DNA from 2 places in the Cytobacillus sp. QJM3NY_8 genome. Region 1 is predicted to be linked to the other one. Evidence: riboswitches for the same ligand, from Rfam matches in the RefSeq annotation. Region 1 holds a riboswitch; the other holds the start of a gene.
What was found. A riboswitch is a leader RNA that binds a small molecule or an ion and turns the genes downstream of it on or off. The one in region 1 is predicted to bind thiamine pyrophosphate.
Positions count from the first base shown of each region.

Region 2: another riboswitch for thiamine pyrophosphate. It lies ahead of AC0VZ9_RS08525 (ABC transporter substrate-binding protein); the one in region 1 lies ahead of tenA (thiaminase II).

Region 1 is NZ_CM149681.1:432,048-435,254, forward strand. Features, by position in the region: gene AC0VZ9_RS02240 (alpha-hydroxy-acid oxidizing protein) at 1-582, shown strand, start outside; TPP riboswitch at 711-827, shown strand; gene thiW (energy coupling factor transporter S component ThiW) at 940-1,428, shown strand; TPP riboswitch at 1,578-1,679, shown strand; gene tenA (thiaminase II) at 1,738-2,427, shown strand; gene AC0VZ9_RS02255 (DUF1287 domain-containing protein) at 2,790-3,207, opposite strand, start outside.
Region 2 is NZ_CM149681.1:1,615,577-1,618,783, forward strand. Features, by position in the region: gene AC0VZ9_RS08515 (ABC transporter permease) at 1-403, opposite strand, end outside; gene AC0VZ9_RS08520 (thiamine-binding protein) at 400-693, opposite strand; gene AC0VZ9_RS08525 (ABC transporter substrate-binding protein) at 707-1,711, opposite strand; TPP riboswitch at 1,820-1,928, opposite strand; gene AC0VZ9_RS08530 (YkvA family protein) at 2,002-2,418, opposite strand; gene AC0VZ9_RS08535 (NAD-dependent deacylase) at 2,565-3,207, shown strand, end outside.

The sequences.
Region 1 (3,207 bases):
GAAGCTGATCTAAGAAACAATTTTTCACCGTTAAAGCTTGGCTATGGAAAAGCAAACTATGAGAGTGACCCGGTCTTTATGGCCACTCTCCATGACGGTGATGTAGTTCAGGGAATCCTTGATAATATCCATCATCCAACCTTGAGCTGGGAGCATATTGCTAGGTTAAAAGAGAAAACAAATCTGCCGATTCTATTAAAGGGTATTCTCCATCCCGAAGATGCCAGGCTGGCCGTTGAAAAAGGGATAGACGGAATCATAGTCTCCAATCATGGCGGCAGGCAGCTTGATGGAGTGATTGCGGCGATTGATGCGCTTGGACCGGTTGTGAAGGAAGTCAAAGGAAGAATTCCAGTATTGTTTGACAGCGGCATTCGCCGCGGTTCCGATGTGGTCAAAGCACTGGCATTAGGAGCCGACGCAGTTTGCCTGGGAAGGCCGTATGTGTACGGTTTGGCCATTGGCGGGCAGAATGGAGTTGAAAAAGTACTTGCCAACTTTATTGAAGAAACAAAAGTGTCACTTTCTCTGGCAGGAGTCGGGAGTCTAAAGGAAATGGCAAGTCTGAAGCTACTTCGATAGTTTCTCAGCAGAAATCGAAGAGCGCTTAATACATTGATTGCACCAAGAAAAGTATATAAGCAAAAAGATTGATGACAGTGCCGGAATAATTTGTTAAGCTTGAGATAGCTTATCAAACTAAATATCTATGCAGCTACTAGGGGTGCCCCGAATGTGCGGGCTGAGAGGAAAGCGCGTTATAGCTTTCTGACTCTTATGGACCTGATCTGGTTAATGCCAGCGGAGGGAAGTAGGATTTGACTATATGTCAATTCATATACTTAAACCAAGCCAGGTCCTTATGGGAATCTGGCTTTTTTGTATACATACTTCCCATCCTGATAAGCAATCAGGCGGCCCTTTAGAAAGGAGGTTTAGATGAACAGAACCCGATTGTTAACTACGATGGCTTTATTTGTAGCAATTGGGACACTGGGATCCCATTTGCTCTGGTTTCCGGCAGGCATAGCCAAGGCCTATCCGGTGCAGCATGCGGTGAATGTATTGGCAGCGGTGACGCTTGGCCCCCTGCCTGCAGCAGCTGTGGCATTTATGATTGGCCTGCTTCGTAATTTGCTTGGATTCGGGACGCTGCTTGCGTTTCCAGGCGGCATGATCGGAGCGTTTTTGGCAGGTGTGCTTTATTTGAAGTTCGGCCGGAAAATATGGGCTGCTGTAGGAGAAGTGGTAGGTACCGGCATAATCGGTGCATTGTTTGCAGTCCCTTTTGCAAAGGTTCTCATGGGAAGCGCAGCTGGGGCATTCTTCTTTGTGCCGCCATTCCTGGTCAGCAGCATTGCCGGTGCGGCCATAGGCTGGATGGTTTTGGCAAAGGTTAAAGAGAAGAATCTGGTTCAGAATATATGATGATTTTGAGCTGGCGAAGCTGGATGAGTAAGCAGCATAGTAAAGAAATCTGACTTAATGAGCGATTTTCAAGAGTTATAAGCGAAATCCCAAATTTATGAGAGAAAAACGTCAAGTTAGAAAATCGGTAAAAAACAATTAAAATGTTAGAAAACTGCTAGGGGCGCTACGGCTGAGATAAGGAGCTTTTCCTTTGTCCCTTGGAACCTGATCTGGATAATGCCAGCGCAGGGAAGCAGTGAGGACCTCGTTTTATATCCTCATGCTTTTTCCCCGGCAGCTTCTGTAATTAATAAGGAGGCTATTTTTATGACTTTTTCAGAGATTCTGCGCAAGGAAAATGAAGATTTGTTTCAGCTGATATTTGAGCACCCATTTGTCCAGGGTATCGGGAGAGGGGACGTGCCGAAAGAGGCACTGGCCCATTACATTAAAGCGGACTTTGAGTATCTGAATGCGTTCATGCATATTTATGGGATTGCCATTTCAAAGTCAGCAGAGCGTAAGGATATTGCATATTTTAATCAGCAAATAGAATTTGTATTGAACAGCGAAGTACATCCCCACCATAATTTCTGCCAGCAGATTGGCGTGGATTACGAAGCATTGCAGGGCTATCCGCTCCCTCCAACAGCTGATCATTATGTTAAGCATATGATGTATCATGCCCACACAGGCGGCATGGGTGAAATCCTTGCTGCATTATTGCCTTGTCCATGGACTTATTGGGAGATTGGGCTTGAACTCATGAAGCAATATGAGCCAGATGAGAACCATCCGTTTTATCCATGGATCTCTTTTTACGCAAATTTAAGGGTCGAAGCTGTGACCATGAATATGAGAAACCGTTTGGATGAGCTTGCTGATGCGGCATCACCGGAAGAAAGGCAGCGAATGAAGGATGCTTTCCGAAAAAGCTGCCAGCTGGAGCTTGGCTTCTGGGAGATGGCTTACACCTGCGAAGAGTGGCCGGCAGGCAATCCTGCAGCAGTAAGATAAGAAAAGCGCAAGCGCCTCGCTCAAAAAGGAACGCAGGCTAAGAGCGCAACGTCCTCCCAAAAGCTACCGCTTTCGGTCGTGCGATGTATCGCTGCCGTAGCTTTCCTTGTCCTGTGGCAACGTCTGCATGACCCACATCCTCCCATAATCTGCCGCTTTTGGTCGTGCGATGATTATGCTGACGAAGCCTTCCTTGTCCTGCGGGCCTCAGGGATAAGACGGTTCCTTATGGCCCCGGGTTCCTAGGAGCCGGAGCTAGACAAGCTTGTGACCTCAAGGGGGGAGGCTGCTTGCGCTAGACAGTTATCGAAGTTCAAAATTTTATACTTTCGTATTTAATAAGAAAAACGCCTGCATCTGCTTTATGGCAGTGCAGGCGTTTTTTCAAAATCCCATCTGTAATGAGCGGTAATAGGAGTCTTAAAAGAAGAGAGTTTTACTTCTGCTGCAAATGGTGTGGAGTTATGTATGACATATGGAATGCCATCTTTCGTCCGTTTGTCAGATATGATGGCAACATGGTCGAATTTAGGAGAAAGGAAAACCACAATGTCACCCGGCTGCCATTGCTGAAGGTTCTTAATATCTCCTGGAATCAGTTCTGTTGTTAATGACTTTGCGAAGCGGCTGAAAAAGACATTCTGGTTTGGCACCCTCCTGAAATCAATGTTTGGATCAGGATTGCCCTTCACTCTTGAATACAAGTCCGTATTCTCGGCGATATCCTGATCAATAAGATCCTTTATGGTTACATCAGCCCCCTGGAAACCCCTCCAAACC
Region 2 (3,207 bases), 1.2 Mb from region 1:
TAATGGGGAAGAAGCAAACCAGCGTGATGACAATCAGCTTTGGAAGTATCCCGAAACCAAACCAAACAACCAGCAAAGGAGCCAGAACAATTATAGGCACATTTTGTGAAAGTATGAGGAGAGGGTAAACCGACTCCCTTATAAAAGGCAATAAGTGCAGTATAACGGCTGTGATTAAACCTATGACGGTGCCAATGGCAAATCCCAATAGGGAAAGCATGACTGTCGATTGAAGGTGGTGGCTGAAGCCCTCCCAGCCCGAAATCGCTTCCAGAACGATTTCTGTTGGCGGAGGCAGGAGCCATGCAGGGACTTCTGCCAGATTTACTGCCATTTCCCAAGCAATGAATAAAAGAAGGAGAACCGCAGCCGGCCTCCATCCTTTTCTGAACAAATTTATCATGGACGATATTTCTCCGTTAAATCAATCATTTCAATACCGTCCGGCTGATATAGAACCTTTACCTGTGAGATTACATTGCTGCTTCCTCTTTCAATCATTTTTCTGTTCATATCAGCTATGATTTTCAATAAATGGTCTAAATCGCCTTCCATCGTTGTTTCGAGGGGATGCACTTCGTACTTAACACCGGATTGCTGAATGACACTAATTGCTTCATCAACGTAAGGTATAACATTTTCCCCATCTTTTGTTTTCGGTATGATCTGAATGCTTACAAGTGCGTTTGCCATATTTGAACTCTCCTTATTCCGGCAGGAAGTCATTAGTAAATGCTTTGCCTGCATCTAATTCTTTATCTAAAAGACCATTTTCATGCATCCAGTCTGCATAGTTTTCCCAGACTTCAAGCTTTTGTTCACCCCATCTTGAAGCATCATCCTGATAGCGGGGGGATAGCCATTCCTGGCTTTTTTTGACCAATTCGCTGTCCAGATCCGGAGCATTCTTTAACAAAAAATCTGCTGCTTCGCCAGGTTGATCGATTGCAAATTCATATCCCCTTGCTGCTGCTTTTACAAATGCTTTGACAGTATCCGGATCATCTGCAATCATTTTTTCGCTGGTTGCGAGAACGGGCGTGTAGTAATCCAGTTTTTCTGAGTAGTCGGTAAGGTAGACCATATTAATCTTTTCCCCCCGAAGTTCTGCTTCTACACCTGTCCATCCATAATAAATCCATGCGAAGTCTATATCTCTTTTAACAGCTGTAAAAAAGTCAGCATCCCCCATATTAACAATTGAGACCTTATCAATATTAGCGTTTTCCTTCTTCATTAGGGAGTCTATTACCGATTTTTCTACAGGTGCCCCCCAGCCGCCATAAGTTTTTCCTTCAAAGTCTTTCGGCGATTTAATGTTTTTTTCGGCAGGGGATGCAAAACCGGAAGTATTATGCTGAATAACAGCTGCTATCGATACAAGGGGAACGCCCTGTACACGTGCTTCCGTGATGCTTTCCTGATAGCTGACACCAAAATCAGCCTTGCCTGATGCAGTCAATTGATCTGCACCTGCTTCACCTGGCATTATAATTTCTACATCGAGCCCTTCTTCTTTAAAATATCCTTTGTCCTTTGCGGCATATAAGCCGGTATGATTGGTATTAGGTGTCCAATCCAGTACAACAGTAACTTTTTTCAAATCTTGTTTGCTGTCTGAATCTTCGCTTCCAGTCTGATTATCCGGTCCATTGCCGGCACAGCCTGAAAGAAGCAGCAGCGAACAGATAGCGGCAATCCACTTTTTCATAAGTACTCCTCCTAAAAAACGTTATGTAATAAGGAAAGTTAATGATAGTCTGCCCTGTAAAATAAAAACGCCCCGGTATAAACCAGGGCGCATATAAAAAACATTTAGTATGTTTAAGAATATGTTCCCTACGCTGGTATGAGCCAGATCAGGTTCAAAGGGTCAGCATCTTAATGATGAAGTCTCAACCGGCATACCGGTTCCCCTACATTTCTTGCTATTTAATTTTGACAGCATAAATACTTTCCATCATTATTATAGCAAATAATATTAAAATGCACAGAAAATAATTATTTCATTCCAATCGTCCTGCTCTCTTTCCAAATTCTGAATTTTTCAAGTTCACCTGTAATTTGGCTAACGGCAAAACCAAGGACTGCTACATCATCTAAGATTCCCATTCCTATTAAAAAGTCAGGAACAAGGTCTATTGGGGAAACAAAGTATAGTATGGAAGCAATAATAAAGATAATCGATTTTTTTGAAATAATATGCCGGTAATCGCCTTTAGACCATGACTTTACTAAATCGATCAGAAGCTGAAACTTTTCCCATATATCACTTAATGAAGATTGGTTTTTATCTGCTTTAAGTGTAGCCTTTCTTAAAAGTCCTTTTGTTTTTTCAGGATCGTCCGCATAACGTTTAGCCCTGGATGAAAATTTTTTATAGCCGTCCTTATAAACTTTGGTTTCTATTTCAGGCATAGCTATCACTCCTATATTGATAATTCGCATAAACAGTTATAATCTAGTATTTACCGCATACCTGACATGACATAAACATTTCATTGGGAGAAATAAATGGAAATCAAATTTAACCTGTGACAAAACCTTATTGGGAGCTGATATCTATGCTTGAGAAATGGCTGAAAGAATCAAATTATACAGTAATATTGACTGGAGCAGGAATGTCGACAGAAAGCGGACTGCCTGATTTCAGGTCTGCCAATAATGGATTATGGAATGGGAAAGATCCTGGGAAAATAGCCAGTACAAAAGCATTGAATGAAAATGTGAACGAATTTATAGAATTTTATCGGCACAGGGTAATCGGGCTTAAGGAGTGTAATCCCCATCAAGGGCACTATATTCTTGCAGATTGGGAAAAGAGAGGTATTATTAAGAGCATTATTACCCAGAACGTGGATGGATTTCATGGACTCGCGGGAAGTGAAAAAATATCAGAGCTCCATGGAAATCTGCAGACACTCCATTGCCAGAAATGTAAAAAAGAGTTCCCGAGCGAGGGGTATTTGCATGGTCAATTCCAATGCCGTTGCGGGGGTGTGCTCCGTCCTTCAGTGGTTCTGTTTGGGGAAATGCTCCCTGAGGAGGCCTTAGATTTCGCAGCAGATGAAACAGAAAAAGCAGAACTTTTTATTGTTCTGGGATCATCCTTGACTGTAACACCTGCAAATCAGTTTCCGCTGATAGCCAAACAAAAAGGAGCAAAACTTGTGATTATTAATATGGAACCTACGGATTTCGATATTT